Regions from separate parts of the Streptomyces sp. NPDC058086 genome, predicted to be linked through region 2. Evidence: riboswitches for the same ligand, from Rfam matches in the RefSeq annotation. Region 2 holds a riboswitch; the other holds the start of a gene.

Region 1 (14,582 bases), on a different contig from region 2:
CCGGACCAGGGCGCCCGGTATGCCGTACGCCCATCCGACGGTCGACCACTACATCCCGCTGTTCGTCACGCTGGGCGCCGCCCCGAGCGCCGACCGGGCGGTGCGTACCACCGTCGATGGTTTCATGATGGGCTTCTCCAAGCGGTCCTTCCAGACCGCGGTGTGAACCCTTGAACCCTCCGTACCGACACAAACCGCTTTCACCTCAACGGAGTTGAGACATGAACGACCATGCCGACCAGACCATCGACGCCCTGCGCGGCGGACACGACTACCTGACCGCCGTGGTGCACGGGCTCGCCACCGCCGACCTCACCCGGCAGTCCGGGGCGTCCGAGTGGGACGTGTCCCAGGTCCTCAGCCACCTGGGCAGCGGCGCGGAGATCGGCCTGGCCTCCCTGGAGGGCGCGCTGAACGGCACCGGGCCCAAGGGCGGCGACTTCAACAAGTCGGTGTGGGCGCGCTGGGACGCGATGTCCCCGGTCGAGCGCGCCGAGAGCTTCGTGACCGCCAACGAGGCGCTGGTGCGTGGGTACGAGGCTCTCGACCCGCGGGCCCGTGCCGAACTCCGGGTCGACCTCGGCTTCCTGCCCGCGCCTGTGGACGTCGCGACGGTGGCGGGTCTACGGCTCGGCGAGTTCACCCACCACACCTGGGACGTGGAGGTGGCCTTCGACCGTACGGCGGTTCTGGCGCCCGCCGCGGTCGAGCCGCTCCTCGACCAGGCCGGACTGCTCATAGGCTTCCTCGGCAAGGTCGAGGCCCTCGGTGGACGGCAGGTTCGCCTCGCGGTCCACACCACCGCTCCGCGGCGCGCGTTCGGGCTCGACCTGGTCGACGCGGTCGTGCTCACCGACGAACCTGCCGAGCCCGACGCCGTCCTGAGCGCACCGGCCGAGTGGTGGCTGCGCCTCGTCACCGGCCGCCACGCCGCCGACCACACCCCGGCCGAGGTGACCCTCAAGGGCGACACCCTCACCCTCGACGACCTGCGACGCGTCTTCCCCGGGTTCTGATCCGCCGGTTCGCCCCTCGACATCCGCCGGTTCGCCCCCGACATCCGCCGGTCCGTCCCTCGACACGCGGCGTTCCGCGCGGCCCGGCGTCCAACTCCGCGCCCCCGTAGGTCTGTCCGCCCCTGAAGGGGCTACTTCCCCGGCCCCTCGGGGGCCGCATCGCCACCCTCGACGTGCCCGGAGTCCGCACCGGGACGCGGCGAGGGTGGCAACAAGTCGTGCAGTGCCTCGTACCGCTGCGCGCAGGCCGTCTGCGCGATGGCCTGCGAGACGGCGTCGGCCAGCGGGCCCGTGGACTCGCGCAGCAGCCGCCGCGCCTTGTCCGTGAGGACCACCTCGATACCGCGCCGGTCGCCGCACGCCGACCGCCGTGTGATCAGTCCCGCGTGCTGCAGACACGCCACCTGATAGGTCAGCCGCGTCTTGGGACGGCCCAGCAGTTCCGCGATCTGGGTCATCCGCAGGCTGGACCCGGGCTGGTCGGCCAGCAGGCACAGCACCAGGAACTCGTCGTGCGAGACGTCGAGGGTGTCCTTGACGCGGGCGCGCAGCTGCTGCTCGATCGCCCCGGCCGCCGCCAGGAGACGCATCCAGGCCCGCAGCGGGGCGGGCAGCAGCTCACCGTCACCCGACGGCTCGTGTTCGGGCAGGTCAGCGGGGGCGGAAGGGTCGGCCATAGTGTCCCAGTCTACCGGTTGTCCAAATTTGAAGAACCGGCTAGCGTGGAGTCATCCAAATTTGGATGACCACGTTGTCCCCACAGTCCCCGTGTGCCGCGCGCCCCCGTGCGTCGCGCACCCCTGTGCACCGCCCGTAACCGTCTGGAGAACTCTCATGACCGTCGCCGTCGAAACCGGCCTGTGGCAGCTCGACCCCGCCCGCACCGTCGTCGCCATCAAGCACAAGACGATGTGGGGCATGGTCACCGTGAAGGGCACCTTCACCGGAGTCACCGGAGAGGGCGAGGTGCAGCCCGACGGGACCGCCCGCGGCACCATCACCCTGGACGTCGCGTCCCTGGACACGAAGAACGCCAAGCGGGACAAGCACCTCCGCTCCGCCGACCTCTTCGACGCCGACCGCCACCCCGCGATCACCTTCGCCGTTCGCGACGCCGTCCTCGGCCAGGACGACACCGCGGAGATCAACGGGCAGCTGACCGTGCGCGGCATCAGCCGGCCGCAGCCCGTCACCGGCCGCGTGACCGGGGCGAGCGCCGACAGCGTCACGCTCACCGCGGAGTTCACCGTGGACCGCGACCAGTTCGACATGGGCTGGAACCAGATGGGCATGATCCGCGGCCTGACGACCGTCACCGGCACGCTCGTCTTCACCCGCGCCAAGGCCTGAGCCGACGCGGCGCCGGGGCCCGGGCCCTGCGGCCCTACCGGCCCCGGCGACCTTGGCGTACGCGCTCAGCGCACCTTGCCGTGGAAGGCAGGGTGGGCGTCGAGCCGACGTACGTAGTCCCGGAGCCGACCGTACGGGGCGAGGGATTCCGTCGGGTCGAGTCGGGTCAGGGCCACCCAGAGGTCGACGTCCGCGGCCGTCAGCTCGTCGCCCAACGCGTAGGCTCGCGGGGCGAGTTGCCGGTCCAGTGACTGGAGTGCCGTCGTGCGCGCAAGCGGCGGCGAGGTGGGGGTGACGTCCCGGTCGAGGAGTTCGCGCAGGGCGTCGATGTCCGCGGTGAGGGCCGGTGGGTTCAGCCGGGGGAGGCGGGCGTCGTTCTGGCAGACCGGCAGCCCGGCGAGGTCACGCAGGATGTCGGGCGTGTGGTTGCTCACGATCCGTCCGCTCCAACGGTCGCACAGCGCGGGCGCGGTGAGCGGACCGTCGTAGTGGTGCCAGGTGGCCTCGTACGCGCCGCGCAGTGCGGCGAACGCGTCGGGTGTCTCGGCGGGAAGCGTCAGCAGCGTGGTGGCGACCGAGTCGTGGAGACCGAGCAACTCCAGGGTGACCGAGATGCGCAGTGAACGCGGACAGCCCTCGGTGAGGTACAGCTGATAGCGGTGCGGCGCCGGGTAGAAGCCGCCGGCCAGGCCGACGCCGATGCGGCTGCGGATGCGGTGGGGGCGAGGCGCGGCGAGCGAGACTGTCTTGGGCATGACTCTCCAGGGAACGTCGAAGCCCCCGCGGCCCGTTGGGCGGCGGTGGCGGAACGGAGTGACTGCGCTGACGTACGGACCGGTCCGGATCGTGGGACGTGCCCGACCGGACGGACCGCATGGACCAGTACGCGCTGGACGGACCGCCTGGACTAATACGCGCTGGAGACCCGCTGCAGATCGATGTGCAGGCGCCTGGTCAGACCGTTCGTGCTCCTCCTGGCCATTCCCATCGCTCCCGTGTCCGGGGCTCGCGAGAGGCGAGACCACGCTTGCCCCGCCGCACCGGCGGAACCCGGGGCACCCCGTCGCGGTGGAAGGGTTGCCTGTCAGCGGGCCGGGGCCGATAACCGCGTCGAACGGGAGAAACCCGCACGACGGGCGCTGACAATCGTGACCGTCCCCGTCAGTCTCGGTCCGGTCCGCGGAGCCGTCAAGAAGGCATATACGCGGTCTCACCACGTGGTCATTCCGGCCGGTGCGCGTTGACATTCGTTTGGGGCCATGCCTAACTTACGCCGCATCGGACCGGATCGATTCCGGTGCGTTCGAGGCCCAGCGGGGCGGAATGGTGACGGTGAACGCGATGTACGCAGCTGACGGGACGACCGCTTCGCGGCGCCACGGCTGCCTCGCCACCGCAGTGTGTTGTACCTCCCGCGGCGCCCGCTGTCTCTGTCAGGGCTGACCGCTTCCGCCTTTCGCGGCGTTGAACGTCCGCACGGCTCAACATCCCTCGCTCGCCATCCTGTTGGTGCGCTGTCGGTGAGCCTCCCCCTCCGTACCCCCTGACATCCGTCTGTCCCCGCGCGCACCGCCGTCGTACGGGCCGCGGCGGTGTGTCCGCATTCGTTGGAGCCCTCCATGAGTGAATCCCTGGGCTCCGCCGTGCCGTTGAGCACGACGGAGCCCCGCCCGGCCGCGGCACAGCGCGTGCTGCCCCTGCGCCACCCCGGCCGCTGGATCGCCTCGGTGATCGTGCTCGTCGTGGTCGCCCAGATCGTCCACGGGCTGGCGACCAACCCCTTCTTCCAGTGGGACAGGTTCCAGTACTGGTTCCTGCGTCCCACGATCCTCGACGGCCTGCTCATCACCCTCGAAGTGACCCTCTACAGCGCTGTGTTGGGCCTGCTAGGCGGCATCCTGCTCGCCCTGGCCCGGCTCTCCAGGAGCCCCGTGCTGCGCGCGGTGAGCTGGGTCTACATCTGGCTGTTCCGCTCGGTGCCGCTCATCGTCGTCCTGCTCTTCCTCTACAACTTCAGCGCGCTCTACAAGACGCTGAGCCTCGGTGTCCCCTTCGGCCCCGCCTTCCTCACCTTCGACGAGTCCCGGCTCGCCACCGACATGGTCGTCGCGGTCGTCGGACTGAGCCTGAACGAGGCGGCGTACGCGGCGGAAGTGGTCCGGGGCGGCATCCTCTCCGTCGACCAGGGCCAGCACGAGGCGGCCTCCGCACTCGGTCTGCCCAAGGGCTACCAGTTCAGGAAGATCGTGTTCCCGCAGGCGCTGCGCTCCATCACCCCGAACTACGTCAACCAGCTGATCGGCCTGATCAAGGGCACCTCGCTGGTCTTCTACGTCTCGCTGCTCGACCTCTTCGGCTCGGTGCAGAGCATGGGCTCCACCTACCCCGGCGACATCGTGCCGCTGCTGCTGGTCGCCACCGTCTGGTACCTGATCCTCACGAGCGTCGTGTCCGTCGTCCAGTTCTACGTCGAGCGGTACTACTCGCGGGGCGCGCTGCGCTCCCTCCCGCCGACCCCGTTGCAGAAGGTCCGCACCGGCCTGCGTGACCTGCGGGCCCGGGTCCGCAAGGAGGCGGCGATATGACCGGCGAGACGCTCGCGATCCGACCGGCCGCCGTCGAGGTGCGCGATGTGCACAAGTGGTACGGCAGCCAACGCGTGCTGAACGGAGTGGACCTGACCGTACGGCCCGGCGAGGTCACCGTGATCCTCGGCCCGTCCGGCTCCGGCAAGTCCACCCTCCTCAGGGTGATCAACCACCTGGAGAAGCCCGAGATCGGCCATGTCAGCCTGAACGGCGAGCTGATCGGCGTACGCCGGCACGGCGAGCGCAGCGAGACGGGGGTCCCCCCGGCCGAAGGCCGGGGGAGGCTCAAGGAGCTGACCGAGCGGGCGATCCTGGCCCAGCGCGGCCGGATCGGGTTCGTCTTCCAGAACTTCAACCTGTTCCCGCATCTGACGGTTCTGGACAACGTGGCGGCCGCGCCGGTGGCGACCCGACGGCTGAAGCGGCCCGAGGCCCGGGAACTCGCGCGCACCCTCCTCGACCGCGTGGGTCTTGCCGACAAGGCCGACGCCTATCCACGGCAGTTGTCGGGCGGCCAGCAGCAGCGGGTCGCCATCGCCCGCGCGCTCGCGCTGCGGCCCGGAGTCATCCTCTTCGACGAACCCACCTCCGCCCTCGACCCCGAGCTGGTCGGTGAGGTGCTCGCCGTCATCAAGGACCTGGCCACCAGCGGCACCACGCTCGTCATCGTGACCCACGAGATCGGCTTCGCCCGCGAGGTGGCCGACCGGATCGTCTTCCTCGACGAGGGCCGCGTCATCGAACAGGGCTCGCCCACCGAGGTGTTGGACTACCCGGTACACGAGCGGACCAGGGACTTCCTGAGCAAGGTCCTCTGAACTTCCCTCACCTCACTTTCATCCACCTCACTTTCATCCACCTCACTTTCGTCCACCTCACTTTCGTCCACCTCACCTTCATCCACCACGCCTTCCCTCACCACACCTCACTCACGAACATCGGACAAGGACAGCCATGCGCACCCTCACCCTCCGCAGCAGACTCCTCCGTGGCCTCACCGCCTCCACCGCCGTCGCCACCCTCGCCGCCGGTCTCGCCGCGTGCGGGGGCGAGAGCGACGCGGCCACCACCTCCGACAACGCTGCCTCCGGCACCGTCACCGTGGGCGCGCTCTCCAACGGCGCCGCGCGGCAGACCGACCTCAAGGTGCCCGAGGTCAAGTCCATCAGCGCCGAGCTGCCCAAGTCGGTCGCCAAGAGCGGCAAGCTGGTCGTCGGCGTCGGCGCGCTGCCCGCCGGGTTCCCGCCGCTGGCGTACGTCGGCCAGGACCAGAAGACCCTCACCGGTGCCGAACCCGACCTCGGCCGACTGGTCGCCGCGGTCCTCGGACTGAAGGCGGAGGTGAAGAACTCGACCTGGGAGAACCTGTTCGTCGGCATCGACAGCGGCAAGGTCGACGTCGCCTTCTCGAACGTCACGGACACCGAGGAACGCAAGAAGAAGTACGAGTTCGCCTCCTACCGACAGGACAACCTGGCCTTCGAGGTGCTGAACAAGAGCACCTGGAACTTCGACGGTAACTACGAGAACCTGGCCGGCAAGACCGTCTCCGTGGGCGCGGGCACCAACCAGGAGAAGATCCTGCTGGAGTGGAAGGCGAAGCTCGCGAAGGAGGGCAAGAAGCTCACCGTCAAGTACTTCCAGGACAACAACAGCGTCTATCTGGCGCTGTCCAGCGGGAAGATCGACGCCTACTTCGGGCCCAACCCCGGTATCTCGTACCACATCACCCAGGTCGCGAAGACGCCCAACCCGACCCGCAACGCGGGCAAGTTCTCCGGCGCGGGCGCAACCCTCCAGGGGCTGATCGCGGCCACCGCGAAGAAGGACAGCGGGCTGGCCAAGCCGGTCGCCGACGCGATCAACCACCTGATCAAGGACGGTCAGTACGCCAAGTGGCTCGCCGCCTGGAACCTCTCCAACGAGGCCGTCAGCACCTCGCAGATCAACCCGCCCGGGCTGCCGCTCAGCAACTCCTGACCGCTCTCTGAGGACCGGATCCGTTTCCTGTCCCGGAGGACCGGATCCGTTGCCTGTCCCCGAGGTCCGGATCCGTTCCCTGGACATCCGCACCGCTTCCTGGAGGTCCGACACCGCCATGTCCACCGTTGCCCGACCTACCCCGCCGCAGAGCCCGGCGGCACCTCACATCCTGGACAACGCCGCCTGGGCCGCGCTGACCGGCCCGCACGCCCACCTCGCCGAGCGCGTCGGCCGCGCCGCCCGCTACCCCCTGGACGTCTCCCCGTTCACCGCCCTCGCCGACCCGGCCGACCCACGGGCCTGGGACGACCTCGCCGCGCTCGTCGGACCCGGCACCGTCACCCCCGTGACCGGGGCGAAGTCGGTGCCCGAGGGCTGGGAGACGGTGCAGCACGGCCAGGGCGTACAACTGGTCGACACCTCGCTGCGTGCCGAGCCCGCCCCCGAAGCGGTACGGCTCGGACTGGACGACGTCCCCGAGATCCTGGACCTGATCGCCCTGACCGAGCCGGGGCCCTTCCTGCCCCGCACGGTGGAACTCGGCACCTACCTCGGCATCCGGCACCGCGGCCGGCTCGTCGCCCTGGCCGGCGAACGGCTGCGCCCGCCCGGCTGGACGGAGATCAGCGCGGTCTGCACCGCCCCGGACCACCGCGGCAAGGGCCTGGCCACGCGACTCGTCCGCGCGATCGCGGCCGGCATCAGGGAGCGCGGAGACACCCCCTTCCTGCATGCCTCCGCGACCAACACCGGCGCGATCCGGCTCTACGAGTCGATCGGCTTCACCCTGCGCCGCCGCTCGGAGTTCCTCCTCGTCCGAACTCCGGGCGCCCAGCAGGAACAGACGGCGTAGGCGGGCCGTTGTGTTGAACAGGTTCACGATGTCGGCGCGGCCACAGGCCCGCCGGGACGCAAGGGCGGAGGTGAGGGACGTGCGAGTCGGGTCCGATCTTCGCGTCATGGTGCTCACCCCGCGCCGCCGTGTACGTCTTTACTCCCGGCCGCACATCGATCTGCAGCGCGTAGCCGGCGCGCTCTGTCGTCCCTGACCTGTCACCCCGCCGCCGCGCCCTTCGCGTAGAGGGCCGCGCTCTCGTACGGTCGACCAGGAAGGCACCTCCTCCGTGTCCGCATCATCTTCGCTGCCCGATTCCTCCCCCTCGTCCTCCCCTCTGCACCTCGCCGTCGCACTCGACGGCGCCGGCTGGCACCCGGCCGCCTGGCGCGAGCCGGTGGCCCGCCCCCGTGAGCTGCTCACCGCCGGGTACTGGACGGACCTGGTCACCGAGGCCGAGCGCGGTCTCCTCGACTTCGTGACCATCGAGGACGCCCTCGCACTCCAGTCCTCGCACCTCACCGAGCCCGACGACCGCACCGACCAGGTCCGCGGGCGCCTCGACGCCGTCCTGATCGCCGCCCGCGTCGCCCCGCTGACCAGTCACATAGGACTGGTCCCGACAGCCGTGGTCACCCACACCGAGCCCTTCCACCTCTCCAAGGCGATCGCCACGCTCGACTACGTGAGCACGGGCCGTGCGGGCGTACGGGTGCAGGTGTCGGCCCGCACCCACGAGGCCGCGCACTTCGGCCGCCGTACGTTCCCGCCGCTGCGCATCGAGGACTTCGACAGCCCGGCCGTGCGGGAGCTGACGACCGACCTCTTCGACGAGGCCGCGGACCACGTGGAAGCGGTGCGGCGGCTCTGGGACAGCTGGGAGGACGACGCGGAGATCCGGGACGTCGCCACCGGACGCTTCGTCGACCGCGACAAACTGCACTACATCGACTTCGAGGGCAAGCACTTCAGCGTCAAGGGCCCCTCGATCACCCCCCGCCCGCCGCAGGGCCAGCCGATCGTCAGCGCCCTGGCCCACGCGACCATCCCCTACCGGCTGGTGGCGCGGGCCACCGACATCGGATACGTCACCCCGCACGACGCCGGCCAGGCCCGTGCCATCGTCGAGGAGATCCGCGCCGAGCAGACGGCGGCCGGCCGTGCCGACGAACCCCTGCACCTCTTCGGTGACCTCGTGGTGTTCCTGGACGACGACCCGGCCGAGGCCGCTGCGCGCCGCGAACGTCTCGACACGCTGGCCGGCTACCCGTACACCAGCGACGCCCGCATCTTCACCGGCTCACCCGCCCAACTGGCGGACTTGCTACAGGAGTTGACGGAGGCCGGCCTGTCCGGCTTCCGGCTGCGTCCCGCCGTCCTCGGCCACGACCTGCCCGCCGTCACCCGGGGCCTCGTGCCCGAACTCCAGCGCCGGGGCGTCTTCCGGCAGTCGTACGAGTCCGACACCCTGCGCGGGCTGCTCGGCCTCTCCCGCCCCGTCAACCGCTACGCCGCCACCGCCTGAGCCGGAGGGACCCACTCATGAGCAGCACGTCACAGGACAAGCCCCGCAAGCAGGTCCACCTCGCGGCGCACTTCCCCGGCGTCAACAACACCACCGTGTGGAGCGACCCCGAGGCCGGCAGCCACATCGAGTTCAGCTCCTTCGCCCACTTCGCGCGCACCGCCGAGCGCGCCAAGTTCGACTTCCTGTTCCTCGCCGAAGGGCTGAGACTGCGCGAACAGGGCGGCAAGGTCTACGACTTGGACGTCGTCGGCCGCCCCGACACCTTCACGATCCTCACCGCGCTCGCCGCCGTCACCGAACACCTCGGCCTGACCGGCACCATCAACTCCACCTTCAACGAGCCCTACGAGGTGGCCCGCCAGTTCGCCAGCCTCGACCACCTCTCCGACGGCCGCGCCGCCTGGAACGTGGTCACCTCCTGGGACGCCTTCACCGGCGAGAACTTCCGCCGCGGCGGCTTCCTCCCGCAGGAGGAGCGCTACTCCCGGGCCGAGGAATTCCTGCACACGGCGAACGAGCTCTTCGACTCCTGGCACGGGGACGAGATCGTCGCCGACCAGCAGACCGACACCTTCCTGCGTGACGCGAAGGCCGGAGCCTTCGTACACCAGGGCCGGCACTTCGACATCCGGGGGCAGTTCAACGTCCCGCGCAGCCCGCAGGGACGCCCGGTGATCTTCCAGGCGGGGGACTCCGACGAGGGGCGCGAGTTCGCCGCCTCCAGCGCCGACGCGATCTTCAGCCGGTACGCCACCCTCAAGGAGGGCCAGGCGTTCTACTCGGACGTCAAGGGACGCCTCGCCCGCTACGGCCGTACACGCGACCAGCTGCTGATCCTGCCCGCCGCGACCTTCGTCCTCGGCGACACGGACACCGAGGCGGAGGAGATCTCCCGCGAGGTGCGTCGCCAGCAGGTCAGCGGCGCCACCGCGATCAAGCACCTGGAGTTCGTCTGGAACCGCGACCTGTCCGCGTACGACCCGGACGGCCCCCTGCCCGACATCGACCCGGACCTCGGTGAGCACACCATCGCCCGGGGCCGCGCCCAGGTCCGGATGTACCGCGACCCGCTCGCCACCGCCCGCGAGTGGCGCGAGCTCGCTGCCGCCAACAAGTGGTCCATCCGCGATCTGGTCATCGAGACCGGCAATCGGCAGTCCTTCGTCGGCTCCCCGGCCACCGTCGCCGAGACCATCGACTCCTTCGTGCAGGCCGACGCCAGTGACGGCTTCATCCTCGTCCCGCACATCACCCCCGGCGGCCTCGACACCTTCGCCGACACCGTGGTCCCGCTGCTCCAGGAGCGCGGCGTGTACCGCACCGAGTACGAGGGCACGACCCTGCGCGACCACCTCGGCCTCGCCCACCCGGACGACGTGCGCGACGAGCGTGCGGCGTCATGAAATTCCTGGCCATCACCCTGATCGTGCACCGGCCGGACCCGATCACCGGCGTGCAGAAGCCCACTCACGACCGGTTCCGCGAAGTCCTCGACAACGCCCTGCTCGCCGAGGAGCTGGGCTTCGACGGCTTCGGCGTGGGGGAGCGGCACGAGCGACCGTTCATCTCGTCCTCGCCGCCCGTCGTGCTCAGCCACATCGCCGCGCTCACCAAGCGCATCCGCCTCTTCACGGCCGTGACGACGCTCAGCCTCCTTGACCCGGTACGCGCGTACGAGGACTACGCGACCCTCGACCACCTCTCCGACGGTCGCCTGGACCTGATCATCGGCAAGGGCAACGGGGCCGCCCAGCGCGACCTCTTCGACGTCACCCCCGAGGACCAGTGGGACCGCAACGCCGAGAGCTACGAGGTGTTCCGCAAGATCTGGCGCCAGGACAAGGTGACCGCCGAGACCCGCTTCCGCCCGGAACTCAAGGACGCGGAGGTGTGGCCCCGGCCGTACCAGCAGCCGATCCGGGTCTGGCACGGCAGCGCGACCAGCAAGGAGTCGGTCGACCTGGCCGCCCGCTACGGCGACCCGCTCTTCTCCGCCAACGTCACCAACCCCATAGAGCCCTACGCCGAGTTGATCCGCTACTACCGCGAGCGCTGGGAGCACTACGGCCACGACCCGGCCGACATCGCTGTGGGCGCGGGCACGGCGGGCCTCTACGTGGCCCGTACGTCGCAGGAGGCGCTGGCCGCGTACCGCCCGGTGTTCGAGGGGAACCTGGCCTTCCAGAAGAGCCTGGGCCTGGAGCCGGTCTTCCCGACGCTGGAGGACTTCGTCGAGCGCAGCTCGGCCCTGATAGGCAGCCCCCAGCAGATCATCGACAAGGTGCACCGCTACCACGAGCGGTTCGGGCACACGGTGCTGCATCTGCACGCGGACGCCAGCGGTCTCGGCGACGCCCAGCACCGCGACTCCCTTGAGCGCTTCCAGTCGGAGGTCGCTCCGGTGCTGCGACGCGAGATCCCCGATCCGCCGTTCCCGTGGGGGCCGGTGCTCGCGACGCCCGAGGCGGAGCCGGTGTCCGAGCCGGTGCCCGCTCCCGCTCCCGCGCCCGCGTCCATCCCCGCCGACCGCTGAGGAGCCCCGCCCCATGTCCGACATCCCCCTCGGCGCCCTCGACCTCGTCCCGATCTCCTCCGGCTCCACCGCGACCGAGGCCCTGCGCAACTCCATCGACCTGGCCCGGCAGGCGGAGCGATTCGGGTACGCCCGCTACTGGTTCGCCGAGCACCACCTCAACCCGGGAGTCGCCGGCACCTCACCCGCGGTGGTCCTTGCCCTGACCGCCTCCGCCACCTCCACGATCCGGCTCGGCTCGGGCGCCGTACAGCTCGGGCACCGCACCGCGCTCTCCACGGTCGAGGAGTTCGGTCTGCTCGACGCCCTGCACCCCGGCCGTCTCGACCTGGGCCTCGGCCGCTCCGGCGGGCGCCCGCCGGGAGGGCCCACCGCCCCGCTGCCGACCGCGACCCCCGTGGTGGACGGCCGCGCCCCGAACGGTCTCCGCATCCCGCCGCGGTTCTCCTTCGAACACCTGCTCGGCTCACCCCGCGTCGCCCTTCAGCGCACGCTGCTCCAACAGCCGCACGCCCGGTCGCAGGACTACGGCGAGCAGATCGACGACATCCTCGCCCTGCTCGCGGGGACGTACCGGTCGGCGGACGGCGTCGAGGCGCACGTCGTCCCGGGCGAGGGCGCGGACGTACAGGTGTGGATCCTGGGCAGCAGCGGCGGGGAGAGCGCCACGGTCGCCGGCCGCAACGGGCTGCGGTTCGCGGCGAACTACCACGTCAGTCCGGCCACGGTGCTGGAGGCGGCGGAGGGCTACCGCGCCGCCTTCCAGCCGTCCGACGCCCTCGACAAGCCGTACGTCAGCGTGTCCGCGGACGTGGTCGTCGCCGAGGACGACGGGACCGCGCGCGAACTCGCCACCGGATACGGCCTCTGGGTCCGCAGCATCCGTACCGCCGAGGGCGCCATCAAGTTCCCGACCCCGAAGGAGGCCCGCGCCCACGTGTGGAGCGACCCGGACCGGGCGCTGGTCGCCGATCGCGTCGAGACCCAGTTCGTGGGCTCCCCGGGACACGTCGCCGACCAGTTGGAACAGCTCCAGGAGGCCACCGGGGCCGACGAGTTGCTGATCACGACCATCACCCACGGCCATGCGGACCGGGTGCGCTCGTACGAACTGCTGGCCGAGGAGTGGCGACGCAGGTGACGAATGACAGATATCAAATAACCGATAGCAGATAACAGATAACAGATAACAGATCCCGGACGACAGGTAGCCAATTCCCGGTTCGCCCTCCCCAAGGCGGTCCGACCACCGGCGCTCCGCAGAGGTGGGCCGACGGCAGGTGCCGGCCCACCGACCGGATTCTCGGTGTCAGTCGATGCTCAGGTCGTCGATGTCGCCGCGATAGCCACCTGTGGCGCCCGGACGGTCGTAACCGACGAGGATCTTGCTGATCGCTCGCCCCGCCTTGACCGCGCCGAGGTTCACGGTGACGTGGTTCCACGCGTCGAGCGTGAGACGGCCGCACTGGTCGGCCGGATGCGTGCCGGTGCCGGACTGGTCGGTGGCGCCCGAGTCCCGCAGATCACTGCCGTCGGTGAAGATCAGGTCGACGGCGACGCAGGTGCTGTCGTCGGACCCGGCGGACACCCATGGAGTGGTGGCGTCGGACTGCGGGAAGACCCAGTAGCTCAGCGTCGTGTCGCCGCGGACGGTGAGCGGCGCGCCGTTGAAGCCGTAGACCTGCATATACGCGTGGTCGTACGACCCGCCGTTGGCGTAGCCCGAGTACATCAGCGATGCGTCGCCCGTGTGGGTCTGTTCGCCGGTGCGCACGGCAGTCTGGGGGCCCGAGAGACCGCAACACAGACCCGTGACCCCGTAGTTGCCGCCGCCCTTGGCATCGACGGTGTCGACGGTGTCGACGGTGTCGGTCCAGGTCGACTGGGTCTGTCCGGTCTCGAAGCCGGTGGTGAGCGAACCGGTCGTCGAGGCTTTGGCCGGTCGGGCCGGCTCACGGTGGATGGTGGCCAGGCTGGTTCCGGCCGGTGCCAGGTCGATCGTCTCGCCGACGGAGGTGTTCAGCTTGGTGGTCGTACCCAGACCGACCCAGCCCGCGACTGGCGCCCCCGCGACATCGCGGCCGCGCTGCCGACCGCCACCGAGAACACTTTGCCTTGCACATGAGCTCCTGGGCCCGCAAGAACCTGCTGGTCAAGGTCCAGGGACCTACAGGCTCCTCGTCCCACCCCGGCTCGCAGTCCCCGCACACCCACCCATCACGGTCTCCAACGGCCCAAGCCGCTTGACAAACTGCCGCAGACCTTACCTTTCACGGCATTGCATGCCCGACGACCGGAGCGTCGGTCACGACCCGCTCACAAACGGTCACCGACAGCTTCTAACAGCCCGGCGGGTTCTGGGGGCCCGCGCAGTTCGCGCTCAGCGATTCCGCTGTGGCCTTCGTTGTCTGAGGCATTGCCTGAGCACTCGTCACGCCCACCGCTCCGGCGAGCAGCGCAGCAACGCAAAACGCACCAACGAGGTGTCGGATGTGCTTCCGGACGCTTGTCACCATGATGATCTCCCTCGGCCAGGGTGATGGATTGCTCCTGATTTGTCAGCTTAAGTACTACAGCTTGGTGCTACAGCCGGACCACTGTCAACGGCCTGGAGGTGGGGAGTGCAGTGGGGCGGGTGCGGTAGTGGCGCGGTCTTTGCGGGGCCGTCCCGCGATCGTGTGCCCCTGCCGCATGTAGTGGCGACACTCCGGACAGCCCACCCACGTGATCGATTGCAACTGGACCCCTC
Region 2 (14,582 bases):
TCCTCGAACTCCGTCCCCCGGGCACGGACAAGGGCGTCGCCCTCCTGGAGTACGTCCGCGAGGTCCGCGCCGAAGCCGTCATGTACGCCGGCGACGACCTGGGCGACCTCCCCGCCTTCGCCGCCGTCGACAAACTCCGCTCGGACGGCGTCCCGGGCCTGCTGGTGTGCAGCGGCAGCACGGAAGTCACCGAACTGGCCGAACGAGCGGATCTTGTGGTCGACGGCCCGGCGGGAGTCGTACGCCTGCTGAGGAGACTGGCGGCACACTGCAGCGCCCCGTAAGGGGCGCGAGGAACTGCGCGACCAGCCACCACGCACCCGCAGCCGACAGACTCCCGACTCAGCCCTCCAACTCCCGCAACTGCTCAAGAAACCACTGCGCCGGAGGCAAGGCGGTCCCGGCGGCAGCCAACCGCTTCGTACGTTCCGCCCGCTCGCCCAGCGGCATGGTCAGCGCCGCGTCCAGCGCCCGCGCGGTGCCGACCACGTCGTACGGGTTCACCACCACCGCGTCCTCGCCCAGCTCCTCGTACGCCCCCGCCTCCCGTGAGAGCACCAGCACGCACCCCTCGTCGGAGACGACCGGCACCTCCTTGGCGACGAGGTTCATGCCGTCGCGGATGGGGTTGACGAGGGCGACGTCGGCGAGCCGGTACGCGGCCAGGGAGCGGGCGAAGTCGTCCTTGACGTGGAGGACGACCGGGGTCCATCCCGGTGTGCCGTAGCGGGCGTTGATCTCGGTCGCCACGCGCTGCACCTCGGCCGTGTAGTCGCGGTAGACGGCCAGGTCTTGGCGGGAGGGGTAGGCGAAGGCCACGTGGACGACGCGCTCGCGCCACTCCGGGTGATCCTCCAGCAGCTGCCGGTACGCCAGCAGGCCCCGCACGATGTTCTTCGACAGCTCGGTCCGGTCGACCCGCACGATCGTCCTGCGGTCCTCGCCGATCTGCTCGCGCAGCGCGGCCATGCGGTCCGCGACGTCCGCCTCGTGCGAGCGCCTGCGCAGGAAGTCCGCGTCCGCGCCGAGCCCGTGCACGCCGATCCGGGTGTCGCCGAGCCCGCCGACGAGCGCGTCGCAGCAGGTGGTGAACGCGTCCGCCCAGCGCCGGGTGAGGAAGCCGAGCCGGTCCGCGCCGAGCATGCCGCGCAGCACCTGTTCGGCGATGTCGTCGGGCAGCATCCGGAAGTAGTCGACCGGCGCCCAGGGGGTGTGCGAGAAGTGGCCGATCCGCAGGTCGGGGCGGAGCTCGCGCAGCATCCCGGGGACGAGGGTCAGGTGGTAGTCCTGGACGATCACCGCCGCGCCCTGCGCCGCCTCCGCGGCCAGAGCTTCGGCGAACGCGCTGTTGTACGCCTCGTACGACGCCCACTGGCGCCGGAACTCCGCGTCGAAGACCGGCTCCAGCGGGGTCTGGTACAGCATGTGGTGGACGAACCACAGCACGGAGTTCGCGATGCCGTTGTACGCGTCCGCGTGCACGTCGGCGTCGATGTCCAGCATCCGTACGCCGTCCTCGGCGACCCCGCGCCGGACCGCCTCGCGGTCGCCGTCGCCGAGCGCCGAGCACACCCACAGGGCTCCCGCGTCCGGCCCGATCGCGGAGAGGCCCGAGACCAGCCCGCCGCCACCGCGCCTGGCGCGCAGCGAGCCGTCCTCCTGGACCTCGTAGGTGACCGGGCCGCGGTTGGATGCGACGAGGATGTGGTGGGCGCCTTGCGTTGAAGCGGGGGAAGCCATGCCTCGAAACCTAGCCCGGCGTCGAAACGCTCAAACGTTCCCTTCAGCCGTATGCCGCCCGCGGGCCGGTGGGGGCTGCTCGCGCAGTTCCCCGCGCCCCTGACGGGGCGCTGCTACGCCGCCCTTCGTTTCTGGTATTCGGAGATTTCGACCATCGGCGGACGTTCCTCCGTGTCCACCGAGTACGTGCGCGGCTCGAAACCGTCCCTGCTCCGTTCGAACTGGGTGAGGGCCGGGCGGATCAGGTGGCCGCGGGCCAGCCGGAGCTGGGCCGTGCGGTAGATCGCGGCGGACATCCGGCCCAGCGCCTGCCCGTCCTGGTGGCGGTGCTTGCGCACGCCCACGTCGACCTGGGCGAGCGCGTCCAGGCCCACCAGGTGCAGGGCGTCGACCAGCATGCCCAGCTCGATCCCGTACCCGACGGGAAAGGGGAGCTGTTCGAGCAGCGAGCGGCGGGCCGCGTACTCCCCGCCGAGCGGCTGCACGAAGCCGGCCAGCTGCGGCCAGTGCATGTTGAGGAGGGGGCGGGCCATGAGTTCGGTGACCCGGCCGCCCTGCCCCGCCGCACCGCCGAGCGGACGGTCGTACATCGCCTTGACGAGGTCCACACCGGGCTCGGTGAGCAGCGGCCCCACGATCCCGGAGACGAAGTCCGAGGAGAACTCCTTCAGATCCGCGTCGATGAAACAGATGATGTCCCCGCTCGTCACGAGGAGGGAACGCCACAGCACCTCGCCCTTGCCGGGCACGGTCGGGATGCGCGGCAGGATCTCGTCCCGGTGCACCACGCGCGCGCCCGCCGCGGCGGCCACCTCCGAGGTGCGGTCGGTCGAGCCCGAGTCGATGACGACGATCTCGTCGACGAGGGGCACCTGCTGCATCAGGTCGTGGCGGATGATGGCGACGATCTCGCCGACCGTCTCCTCCTCGTTCAGCGCCGGCAGGACGACGCTCACCGAGGAGCCCGTGGCCCGTTTGGCGGACATGAGTCTGTGGAGCGGGCGATCGGCCACGGACCAGGAGCGATTGCTCAGCCAGCGCTCAGTTTCCTTCAGCACAGTCTGCGGCTCCTCACTGTCTGATCACCCGGTGTCTCACGGTGTGATCCATCTCGCGGTTCGGACGACTATCTCAACTGTCCTGGCCTTCGGTTACAGTCTTGAACAACGCGGATGACCATCGCATGTCGTAGATCATTTGCGGACCACCGCACGACCCGCACGACACAACCGAATACCGCTCATCCAGAGGGGCAGAGGGATACGGCCCGATGAAGCCCCGGCAACCCTCCAGCTGGTTCCTGTCACATTGATGTGGCGAGGCTCCCGGCTAGGGAAGGTGCCAAATCCGTCTCACGGCGAAGTGCGTCGTGAGGAAGATGAGGAGAAAGGGCCTCGCCTCCATGGCTGCGCAGACTGTTGCAAGTTCGACTGTTGCAAGCACCACGAACCCTGTCGCGGGCGACACCACCACCGTAGTCGGTGTGGATCTCGGACCCGCCGCCGCGCTTTCCTGCCGCGAGTGCGGGCACCGCGTGCCGCTCGGCCCGGTCTTCGCCTGCGAGGAGTGTTTCGGCCCGCTGGAGATCGCGTACGACTTCTCGGCCTACGAAACCGAAGAGCTCCGGGCGCGCATCGAAGCGGGCCCCGCGAACATCTGGCGCTACGCGCCGCTGCTGCCCGTCCCGGCCGACGTCGCCGACAAGCCGAACATCAACCCCGGCTGGACCAAGCTCGTCAAGGCCGACAACCTCGCCCGCGAGCTGGGCGTCGAGGCCGGCAAGCTCTTCGTCAAGGACGACTCCGGCAACCCGACGCACTCCTTCAAGGACCGCGTCGTGGCGCAGGCCATCGAGGCCGCCCGCGCGTTCGGCTTCACCACCCTCTCCTGCTCCTCCACCGGCAACCTCGCCGGCGCCGTGGGTGCCGCCGCCGCCCGCGCCGGCTTCCGCTCCTGCGTGTTCATCCCGCACGACCTGGAGCAGGGCAAGGTCGTCATGGCCGCGATCTACGGCGGCGAGCTCGTCGGCATCGAGGGCAACTACGACGACGTGAACCGCTTCTGCTCCGAGCTGATCGGCGACCCGGCCGGCGAGGGCTGGGGCTTCGTCAACGTCAACCTGCGGCCGTACTACGCGGAGGGCTCCAAGACCCTGGCGTACGAGATCTGCGAGCAGCTGGGGTGGAAGCTCCCCGACCAGCTCGTGGTGCCCATCGCCTCCGGCTCCCAGCTCACGAAGATCGACAAGGGTCTTCAGGAGCTGATCAAGCTCGGACTGGTCGAGGACAAGCCGTACAAGATCTTCGGTGCCCAGGCCGAGGGCTGCTCGCCGGTGTCCGTCGCCTACAAGGCCGGCCACGACGTCGTACGGCCCCAGAAGCCGAACACCATCGCCAAGTCGCTGGCGATCGGCAACCCGGCGGACGGGCCGTACGTGCTGGACATCGCGCGGCGCACGGGTGGGGCCGTGGAGGACGTGAACGACGAGCAGGTCGTGGACGCGATCAAGCTGCTCGCGCGCACGGAGGGCATCTTCGCGGAGACCGCCGGTGGTGTGACGGTGGGCGTGACGAAGAAGCTGATCGAGAACGGGCTGCTGGATCCGACGCTGACCACCGTCGTCCTGAACACCGGTGATGGTCTGAAGACGCTGGACGCGGTGGCCGGTACGGGGCTGACGGCGACCATTCGTCCCAGCCTGGACTCTTTCCGAGAGGCCGGGCTCGCGTAGCGCTTGGCTGCGAGGGCTGTTTTTCGCTGCGGGCCGGTGGGGGCCGGTCGCGCAGTTCCCCGCGCCCCTACGGGCGCTACCCGACCGGAGGTCACAAGGAATGAGCGTCAATGTCCGCATCCCCACCATCCTGCGCACCTACACCGGTGGTCAGGCCGAGGTGACGGCCGAGGGTGGGACCCTCGGCGAGGTCATCGCCGATCTGGAGAAGAACCACTCCGGTATCTCCGCCCGCGTTCTTGACGACCAGGGCAAGCTGCGCCGGTTCGTCAACGTCTATGTGAACGATGACGACGTCCGCTTCGAGCAGGGCCTGGAGACGGCGACGCCGGACGGCGCGGGCGTCTCGATCATTCCCGCCGTCGCCGGTGGCTGACCACCTCGCGGGCCGTTACCCAGGGTGAGATTGTTACCCTTGGTAATGCCAATTACCGAGAGTTCATCGAATTGCCCCCTCCGTGAGAGAAGCGGAGGGGGCAATTCTGTATGGTTGAGCACGGTACAGTTGGGGAAGCCGCTCCACTTTGCATGCCGCGCGCATATGAGTTCGTGCCCGAAGTCCGGCAAGAAGTAGCCAAAGTGTCCCGCACTTTTGAGCCTTATATGGCATTTATGGGGCCCGACTTGCCCTGAATCTTCGCAAATTCTCCCTATATTCCCGATCAGCCATGCCCGGAATTCTCGTCCGATTGACCTGTTGCAGACGGCAGTTGGACAGATACATTCAGCCGCGGTCGACGCGTTCCGGCGCACACCCCCAACCGTTGGGGGGTGAGGTCTGACCCGGGTCCGCGAAGTGCGGTCCTGTGCAAGGGCCAGTAATAGGGGAGTTAGGCATGGCTCAGGGCACCGTCAAGTGGTTCAACGCGGAGAAGGGGTACGGCTTCATCGCGGTCGACGGTGGTGCGGATGTATTCGTCCACTACAGCGCGATTCAGATGGACGGCTACCGCACCCTGGAAGAGGGTCAGCGGGTCGATTTCGAGATCTCGCAGGGCCAGAAAGGGCCGCAGGCGGACATGGTCCGGCTCGCGACCAGCTGAAGCACGCGCCGACTGACTGTTCGACGTGGCGAAGGGCTCGTATCCCATGGGGTGCGAGCCCTTCGGTCTGTCTGTCCGTAGATGTGGCTGTCTGTCCATCGGTGCGGCTGGTTGCCCGTCGGTGCGGCTGTCTGCCCGTCGGTGCGGACCCGCTCGCGCACCGGCGCGACGCGCGGGTTGCGCGCCCCTTCTCACCTGCGGATCAAGGGGAGGCGCTTGCACTCGGCAGGGGCGAGTGCTAATCATTGGCGTTAGCACTCTGAAGGTGAGAGTGATAACGAAGGACCGGGTCGGTGAGGCCCGCAGGCCAGGTGGTGCAAGGAACCACGGGGCAGGCAGGCCGTCCGTCGCGGGCGCCAGCGCGGTCCGGAGCAATCCACCCCAGTCCGGGAGGACCACTTCACATGGCCAAGATCATCGCGTTCGACGAGGAGGCACGGCGCGGTCTCGAGCGCGGGATGAACCAGCTCGCCGACGCCGTCAAGGTCACCCTTGGCCCCAAGGGCCGCAACGTCGTCCTCGAGAAGAAGTGGGGCGCCCCCACGATCACCAACGATGGTGTTTCCATCGCCAAGGAGATCGAGCTCGAGGACCCGTACGAGAAGATCGGCGCCGAGCTGGTCAAGGAAGTCGCCAAGAAGACGGACGACGTCGCCGGTGACGGTACGACCACCGCGACCGTTCTCGCCCAGGCGCTCGTCCGCGAGGGCCTGCGCAACGTAGCCGCCGGCGCCAACCCGATGGCTCTCAAGCGCGGTATCGAGAAGGCCGTCGAGGCCGTCTCCGGTGCCCTCCTTGAGCAGGCCAAGGATGTCGAGACCAAGGAGCAGATCGCTTCCACGGCCTCCATCTCCGCCGCCGACACCCAGATCGGCGAGCTCATCGCCGAGGCGATGGACAAGGTCGGCAAGGAAGGCGTCATCACCGTCGAGGAGTCCCAGACCTTCGGTCTGGAGCTTGAGCTCACCGAGGGCATGCGCTTCGACAAGGGCTACATCTCGGCGTACTTCGCCACCGACATGGAGCGTATGGAGGCCGTCCTCGACGACCCGTACATCCTGATCGCCAACTCCAAGATCGCCAACGTCAAGGACCTGCTCCCGCTCCTCGAGAAGGTCATGCAGGGCGGCAAGCCGCTGCTGATCATCGCCGAGGACGTCGAGGGCGAGGCCCTGTCGACCCTGGTCGTCAACAAGATCCGTGGCACCTTCAAGTCCGTCGCCGTCAAGGCTCCGGGCTTCGGTGACCGCCGCAAGGCCATGCTCGGCGACATCGCCATCCTCACGGGCGGCGAGGTCATCTCCGAGGAGGTCGGCCTGAAGCTGGAGAACGCGGGTCTGGACCTGCTGGGCCGTGCCCGCAAGGTCGTCATCACCAAGGACGAGACCACGATCGTGGACGGCTCCGGCTCCGCCGACCAGGTCCAGGGCCGGGTCAACCAGATCCGTGCCGAGATCGAGAACTCCGACTCGGACTACGACCGCGAGAAGCTCCAGGAGCGCCTGGCGAAGCTGGCCGGCGGCGTGGCCGTCATCAAGGCCGGTGCCGCCACCGAGGTCGAGCTCAAGGAGCGCAAGCACCGCATTGAGGACGCCGTTCGCAACGCGAAGGCGGCCGTCGAGGAGGGCATCGTCGCCGGTGGTGGCGTGGCCCTCATCCAGGCCTCCTCGGTCTTCGAGAAGCTTGAGCTCTCGGGTGACGAGGCGACCGGCGCCAACGCCGTGCGACTCGCCCTGGAGGCCCCGCTCAAGCAGATCGCCGTCAACGGTGGTCTCGAGGGTGGCGTCATCGTCGAGAAGGTGCGCAACCTGCCCGTCGGCCACGGCCTGAACGCCGCGACCGGTGAGTACGTCGACATGATCGCCGAGGGCATCATCGACCCGGCGAAGGTGACCCGCTCTGCTCTGCAGAACGCCGCCTCCATCGCCGCGCTGTTCCTGACCACCGAGGCCGTCATCGCCGACAAGCCGGAGAAGGCCGCCGCGCCGGCCGGCGGCGGCATGCCGGGCGGTGACATGGACTTCTGATCCCTGCGAGGATCGGTTTTCCTGCCGAGGGCGGTACTCCCTGGAAACAGGGGGTGCCGCCCTCGGGCGTGTCCGGGGTCACAGGGCGAGGTGCCGGGCGGCCGGAATGACACGACCGGCCGGGGAGTTGTGGTTGACGCACCATCAATGCATACGCACATACCACCCGGTACCCGAGGAGCCCCCACACGTGTCTACGACTGCCCCCGCCTCCCGCGCGGCCGAGATCCTGTCCCGCCCCGTCTCGCTGAACGGCCTGACCGTCCCGAACCGGATCGCGATGGCACCGATGACCCGGCAGTTCTCCCCGGGCGGCGTCCCCGGTGAGGACGTGGCCGAGTACTACGCCCGCCGCGCCGCCGCGGGCGTGGGCCTCATCGTCACCGAGGGCACGTACGTCGGCCACGACTCGGCGGGCGAGAGCGACCGCGTCCCGCGCTTCCACGGCACGGAGCAGCTCGCGGGCTGGACGAAGGTCGCCGACGCGGTGCACGCGGCGGGCGGCACGATCGTTCCGCAGCTGTGGCACATCGGCATGGTGCGCAAGGCGGGACGGCCGCCGTACGCCGACGCCCCCGCGGTCGGCCCCTCCGGTATCCGTCTCGACGGCACCGAGGGCACCGGCAAGGCCATGACCCAGGCCGACCTGGACGAGGTCATCGCCGCGTTCGCCGAGGCCGCCGCCACCGCCGAACGCATCGGCTTCGACGGCGTCGAACTGCACGGCGCGCACGGCTATCTGCTCGACCAGTTCCTGTGGGCGGGCACCAACCGCCGTACGGACGCGTACGGCGGTGACCCCGTCGCCCGTACGAAGTTCGCGGCGGAGATCGTCGCCGCGGTCCGTGACTCGGTCTCGGCCGACTTCCCCGTCCTCTTCCGTTACTCGCAGTGGAAGTCGGACAACTACGACGCCCGGCTCGCCGAGACCCCGGAGGAGCTGGAGGCCATCCTGACCCCGCTCGCCGCCGCCGGCGTCGACGCCTTCCACGCCTCCACCCGCCGCTACTGGCTCCCCGAGTTCGACGGCGCCGACCTGAACCTCGCGGGCTGGACCAAGAAGCTCACGGGCAGGCCCACCATCACCGTCGGCTCGGTCGGCCTCGACGGCGACTTCATCAAGGCCTTCATGGGCGAGAGCTCCCAGGTGGCCTCCCTCGACAACCTCCTCGACCGCCTGGAGCGCGACGAGTTCGACCTCGTCGCCGTGGGCCGCGCCCTCCTCCAGGACCCGCAGTGGGCGGCGAAGGTACTGGACGGACGGCTCGAGGAGCTCGGGTCGTACGACCCGAAGGCGCTGAGCACCCTCAGCTGAACCTCGGGCCGGTCGGACCGGACGTGACCCGACCTTTCCGAAATCGCATCCAGGCGATCACCTCCCCACTCCCGGGGGGTGATCGCCCGGCTGTTTCGTAGCACGCTGTTCCCTCAAGGACCCGTTCCGTTCCACCCGTACCGAGGGAGCCGTCGTGACGTCAGCAGGAGCGAGCGTGGTGCGCACCCATTCCGGTGCGGTGCGTGGCCGCCGGGAGGACGGGCTGGTGGTCTTCCGGGGCATTCCGTTCGCCCAACCGCCGGTGGGGGACGCGCGGTTCGCCGCCCCGCGTCCGGTGGCAGCCTGGGACGGCACCCGGGACGCGTTCGCCTTCGGCCCGCCGCCCCCGCAGGAGTCGGGATTCCAGGGCCGTACCGGGGTGATCGACGCACCCATGGGCGACGACTGGCTGACCGTCAACGTCTGGACGCCCGCCCCGGATGCGGCCGCCCGCCTTCCGGTGATGGTCTGGATCTACGGCGGCGCCTACAAGCTCGGCCACTCCGGCAGCCCCGGATACGACGCCCGCCGTATCGCCCGCGACGGCGACCTGGTCGTCGTCACCCTCAACTACCGCCTCGGCGTGGAGGGTTTCGCCCGGATCGACGGAGCCCCCGCCAACCGGGGGCTGCTCGACCAGGTCGCGGCCCTGGAATGGGTACGGAAGAACATCACGGCCTTCGGCGGCGACCCCGGCCGGGTCACCGTCTTCGGCGAGTCCGCGGGCGCCGGGTCCGTCGCCTCGCTGCTGGCCATGCCGAGCGCGGCCGGGCTGTTCGGCCGGGCGATCGCGCAGAGCGTGCCCGGCCCCTTCTTCTCCGACGACCTCGCCCGCGACATCGCCGCCGCCATCGCCGCCGAGGCCGGCCTGCGCCCGACGGCCGCCGACCTGTCCTCGGTGGATCCCCGCCGACTGACCGCCGTGGGTGAGGCGTTGGGGCCCAGGATGCGGGAGTTCGAGGGCAGGTGGGGCATGGTCGCCCACACGCTGACCGCTTTCTCGCCCGTCGTCGACGGAGAGGTACTGCCGACCGCCCCCTGGCAGGCGCTGGCGGCCGGCTCGGCACGGGACGTGGAACTGATCGTCGGGCACACACGGAACGAGTACCGGCTGTTCGCCGCGCTGGGCGGCCAACTCGGGACGATCACGGATGAGCAGGCGACGGAGGCACTGCGCACCTTCGGGCCGGGGCCGGGGCCGGGGCCGGGACTGGGACCGGGAGCTGGACCGGGGCCGGGCTCCGGGGCTGACGGTGAGCTGGCCTACCGCGCCGCCTTCCCCGACGCCTCGCCCGAGGAGCTCTACGAGTGGGTGCACTCCGACGCGGTCTTCCGTATGCCCTCGTTGCGCCTGGCCGAGGCGCAGATCGCGGGCGGTGGCCGCGCGCACGTCTACGAGCTGGCCTGGCCCGCGCCCGCCTACGGAGGCGCGCTGGGTGCCTGCCACGGCCTCGACATACCGCTGCTGTTCGGAACCTTCGCCGCCGACCTCGGCCTGATGCTGTTCGCCGGGGTCGGGTCGTCTCCGGAGGCCGAGGCCCTGTCGTCCCGCTTCCGCACGGCCTGGACGGCGTTCGCCACGACGGGAGACCCGGGCTGGCCCGCGTACGACACCGAGCGGCGGCCGACCCAGGTCTTCGACACGGAGTCGGTCGTCACCGCGTATCCGCACGAGACCTCGCGCCGGCTCTGGGAGCACCACGACTTCGGGGCGTTGCCACTGATCGGTCAGTCGGCGTAGTCCTTGAGCTTCTCGGTTTCCAGGGTGATGTTGACGGGCGTCGGGAGCTCGACCACGGCTCCGTACGGGTATGAGGGGCTCTGCCGATACGCCCCGTTCTTCGGGTCGCTGTGCACGACGAGGGTGTCGTTGTCCCGATCGATGAGGAGGTGGACGGGGATGTCTGCCTCCGCGTAACCGCGGACCTTGTCGATGCGGTCGCGCCGGTCGGTGTCGCGGTCGCGGGAGGTGACTTCGACGACCATGAGGACGCCGTCCGGATCGGCCCAGCCGTTGTCCTGGGCGATGAAGTGATCCAACGGCGCCAATGCGGCGTCCGCGGTGGCGTGCCCTTTGCGGTAGGTGCCGATCCTGAGGTCCTGCTCGTGGTACATGGCCAGTTCGGGGCGCAGTTGCATGAACAGTCGAATGAGCCATACCACGATGGCCCTGTGGCGATTGTCCGGAAACGGCTTGACCTCTAGCTTTCCGTCGATCAGTTCGAGCTTGACGCCCTCAGGGGCCCTCCGGGCGAGTTCCTCGAAGTCCTCGACTTCGATGTGGTCGCCCTTGACGTACAGCCGTCCATCCAGAAATTCGAGCTGAACGTTCTTCGGGGCCTTGCCGGCCAGCTCTTCAAAGTCCTCCATGGACATCTGCGGGCGCCTGGTGCCAAAGGTCATGGTGGTGTCGCCTCCTTCCCGCCATGGTGCCCTTGCTGGGTGCTTCCGGACCGTTGGAGCGGTCATACGCGTGGCCTTTCGCCTCGGTCGGCCATCGCCGCGCGGGCTGCGGCGGCGTGGGCGTGGACTGCGGTGGATGTCAGTGGGCCGGTGGGCTGTGGGGCGGTGTCACCCCGGCACGGCCCGCAGACGCCGCCGGGCAGAGCCTCCGGGCGGCCCGGAACCCCGCACTTCGCGCACTCCAGGATGCGGAGGGGTGGGCGTGGTGCCGGCGTCTCTCCTACGGGTTCCGGTGGGAGTTTGGCGGTCAGGCGGGTGCGGACGAGGGCGGCCGGGCTGTGGACGGGGACGGGGAGGCCCGCGGTCAGGGCCCGGAGTACGTGCTCGTCGGTGGCGCCCCTCGCGAACCACTCCATGAGCAGGGGCGCGAGGTCGGCGCAGTCCCGGGCGGAGAGGGACAGGGCCGGGGTCGTGCGGCCCAGTGCCGCCAGCAGGATGTGGGCGCGGGAGCGGGTGGGGGCGGACGACCGGTCCGGGGGCTCCTGCGGTAAGTCGCCCCGCGTGAACGTCGCCCACCAGCCGTCGTCGCGTGCCGTTCGGGTGAACCACGATCGAGTGACCCAGCGGGAGCCGCCCGACTCGGTCAGGTGTTCGCGGCCCCGGCGCAAGTGGCCCGCCCGGGTGAGGTTGTTGAGAGCGGTGCGCAGGGCGCATTGGCCGTACGGGAGCTCCTTGGCCAGCGTCTTTACGGAGATGTCGGCGCCGTCGGGGAGCCGGTCGACGTACGCGGCGATCGCTGCCTCGCGGGGCGGGAGGTGCGCGAAGTCATGGTTGGTGCGGGGGTGTTGGTCCGGAGCGCTGCGTTTTCCGTAACCCGGGTTGGCCATTGGGTGGGGAGGGCGTGCGCGGAGCGGGGTACAGCACTAAAGTTGGCGTCAGCCACAGGATCGGCCTCGATCTCGATCTTGTTGGTCAAACCCCCGCAGGTGTTACAGCACCGGGCGGGGGTTGTTCGTTTATGTGCGCACGCTAGAGCCTGGTGACTGTGCGTGGCAAGTCGGTCGCTTCAAGTCAACTCGCCAGGGTGGGAGGGTGGGTTGGGGCCTCCACCCGTTCCTTTTGAGAGCGCTCGGGGTTCGGCATTTGAGCTTCGGAACCGGGGCCGGGTGTGACGGGCTCAGTCGTGCCGGGCCTCGGTCAGTGGGACGCCGTGGCGGGCGGCGAGGGCGCGGATCGTGTCCGGGAGCGGGTCGGTACCTGCGGCCGGGCTGGCCCAGCGGGTCCGGATGTGGATGGCCCCTTCCCGTGTCGTGCGGACCCACAGCGGCTTGAGGAAGGCCGCGGGCAGGCCGTGGCCCTCTGTCGGTCGCACGGTCAGGACGGATTTCCGCCCCCGGGTGTCGAGCTCCAGGGACCTGGCGTCGGACCAGCGCAGCACGGTTGTCTTCCGCGAGTAACCCACGCCGATTCCAAGGTCGCTGAGCGCGAGCCCTTCCGTGCCCATGTTGTTGAGCAGTGCGAGGAATCGCCACAGCGTGAAGAGCGCCGTGAACCCGGCCAATTCCCTGACCAGCGCGGGCAGGTAGAGCGAATTGCCCCATGCTGCCACCGCGACCAGCCCGAAGAGGAACAGCACATTCCGTAGGATCAGCCACGCCCAGCCCCGTCCACTGCGCAGGTACAGGGCGATCGGCCGAGCCTCGGAGGCCTCATGGGAGGGCGGTGGTGTCGCGGCCTCGTCGACAGCCGCCGTCGTGCGGCCGGTGCGGCCGGCGTAGAGGTCCAGCAGTTGTCCAGGGGTCGGCCGTCGCTCCGGGTCCTTGCGGAGACAGGCCGCGACGACGGGGCGTAGCGCTCCGGGCACCGCGGAGACGTCCGCCTCCTCGTGCACGATGCGGTACAGCAAGCCGTACGGCTGTCCGCTCCCGAACGCGCTGCCGCCCGCCGCCGCGACCAGGACGGCGCCGAGGGCGAAGACGTCGCAGGCCCCGGTGACGGCGAGGCCCTGGGCCTGTTCCGGGGCGATGAACCCCGGGGTGCCGATCGCGGCGCCGGTGTTGGTCAGCCGGGTGCCCTCCACAGCTCGGGCGATCCCGAAGTCCAGTACGCGCGGCCCGTCTTCGGCCAGCACGATGTTGCCCGGTTTGAGGTCCCGGTGTACCAGGCCACAGGAGTGGATGGCTTCCAGTGCCTCCGCCAGCGCGGCGGCCAGGGCCCAGAGCCGGGCCTCGTCCAGCGGGCCGCGCCGGGCGACCTCGTCGGCGAGCGTCGGTCCCTCGATGTAGGCACTGGCCATCCACGGTTGCGGGGCGTCCGGGTCGGCGTCGACCACGGCGGCCGTGTGGAAGCCGCCGACCGTGCGGGCGGCCTCGACCTCTTTTCGGAAACGGTCCCTGAACCGGGGGTCCGCCGCGTACTCGGCTTTGATCAACTTGATGGCGACGGCTCGGCCGGCCCGCGAACGCCCGAGGTAGACCGAGCCCATCCCGCCGCTGCCGATCTCGCGCTCGATCACGTAGTCGCCGATACGTCCCCCGGTCACGGCGGCCCCCCTTCAGTGGTCGACGAAGCGCCGACGCCTAGCTGCTACTGGGCTCTTACTCCTTCGACGAAGGCGGCCCAGGCCTGGGCCCGGAACACGAGCCCGGGCCCTTCGGGGTTCTTGGAGTCGCGGACGGGGATGAGGGTGGGGTGACCGGAGGCGACTTCGAGGCAGTCGCCGCCGCTGCCGCCGCTGTAGCTCGACTTGTGCCAAGTGGCTGTGCTCAGCTCGTGGTCAGGGTTGCTCGTCATGCTGGTAATCCTGCGCCAGCTCCTCGATCAGGGCCAGGGACTTCTCCGGGGAGAGCGCGGAAGCCGTGAGGAGCTCGTAGGTGAACCTGTGGTGCGCGACGGTGGCGGGGTCGTCCTCCAGCCGTCCACTGCCGACGCAGTCGAAATAGACGAGGGGAGGGGCGCCCTCGAAGTCCAACAGCTTCAGGGCGCCCTCCATGGCCGCGTGCGCGCCCGCGTTGAACGGCAGCACCTGCACGATCGCCCAATTGCGGTGAGCTAGGTCGGCGATGTGACGAAGGGCCTGTGCCATCACCACAGCCCCGCCCGTCTCGCGGCGCAGTGCTGCCTCGTCAATCACCGCCCACAACAGGGGCTTTGTTGGACTGTCGAGGATGTGGGCCCGCGCCAGCCGGGCCGCCACCAGTTCGTCGATCACCTCGTCCGGTGCTGTCGGCCGGTACGCGCGGAAGACGGCCCGCGCATAATCGGCCGTCTGCAACAACCCGGGGATGAGCGTCGAGTGGTACTGGCGAATGGCCGTCGCGCTC

What was found. A riboswitch is a leader RNA that binds a small molecule or an ion and turns the genes downstream of it on or off. The one in region 2 is predicted to bind S-adenosylmethionine.
Region 1: linked by a shared signal. The riboswitch ahead of ACFVWD_RS04175 (putative leader peptide) and the one ahead of thrC (threonine synthase) in region 2 are both predicted to bind S-adenosylmethionine.

The regions. Positions count from the first base shown of each region.
Region 1 covers NZ_JBHVST010000004.1:547-15,128, reverse strand. Annotated here, with positions in the region: gene ACFVWD_RS04200 (dioxygenase) at 1-166, shown strand, start outside; gene ACFVWD_RS04195 (maleylpyruvate isomerase family mycothiol-dependent enzyme) at 222-1,016, shown strand; gene ACFVWD_RS04190 (MarR family winged helix-turn-helix transcriptional regulator) at 1,148-1,693, opposite strand; gene ACFVWD_RS04185 (YceI family protein) at 1,851-2,366, shown strand; gene ACFVWD_RS04180 (glutathione S-transferase C-terminal domain-containing protein) at 2,432-3,121, opposite strand; gene ACFVWD_RS04175 (putative leader peptide) at 3,274-3,348, opposite strand; SAM riboswitch class IV at 3,385-3,477, opposite strand; gene ACFVWD_RS04170 (amino acid ABC transporter permease) at 3,986-4,951, shown strand; gene ACFVWD_RS04165 (amino acid ABC transporter ATP-binding protein) at 4,948-5,772, shown strand; gene ACFVWD_RS04160 (ABC transporter substrate-binding protein) at 5,909-6,934, shown strand; gene ACFVWD_RS04155 (GNAT family N-acetyltransferase) at 7,053-7,790, shown strand; gene ACFVWD_RS04150 (putative leader peptide) at 7,819-7,986, shown strand; gene ACFVWD_RS04145 (LLM class flavin-dependent oxidoreductase) at 8,062-9,297, shown strand; gene ACFVWD_RS04140 (NtaA/DmoA family FMN-dependent monooxygenase) at 9,315-10,703, shown strand; gene ACFVWD_RS04135 (LLM class flavin-dependent oxidoreductase) at 10,700-11,833, shown strand; gene ACFVWD_RS04130 (LLM class flavin-dependent oxidoreductase) at 11,847-12,974, shown strand; gene ACFVWD_RS04125 (hypothetical protein) at 13,143-13,607, opposite strand.
Region 2 covers NZ_JBHVST010000057.1:21,299-35,880, reverse strand. Annotated here, with positions in the region: gene otsB (trehalose-phosphatase) at 1-284, shown strand, start outside; gene ACFVWD_RS34760 (trehalose-6-phosphate synthase) at 343-1,740, opposite strand; gene ACFVWD_RS34755 (glucosyl-3-phosphoglycerate synthase) at 1,854-2,798, opposite strand; SAM riboswitch class I at 2,978-3,125, shown strand; gene thrC (threonine synthase) at 3,143-4,471, shown strand; gene ACFVWD_RS34745 (MoaD/ThiS family protein) at 4,572-4,847, shown strand; gene ACFVWD_RS34740 (cold-shock protein) at 5,308-5,514, shown strand; gene groL (chaperonin GroEL) at 5,919-7,541, shown strand; gene ACFVWD_RS34730 (NADH:flavin oxidoreductase) at 7,732-8,856, shown strand; gene ACFVWD_RS34725 (carboxylesterase/lipase family protein) at 9,011-10,597, shown strand; gene ACFVWD_RS34720 (Uma2 family endonuclease) at 10,585-11,259, opposite strand; gene ACFVWD_RS34715 (hypothetical protein) at 11,322-12,146, opposite strand; gene ACFVWD_RS34710 (serine/threonine-protein kinase) at 12,437-13,744, opposite strand; gene ACFVWD_RS34705 (DUF397 domain-containing protein) at 13,846-14,052, opposite strand; gene ACFVWD_RS34700 (Scr1 family TA system antitoxin-like transcriptional regulator) at 14,036-14,582, opposite strand, start outside.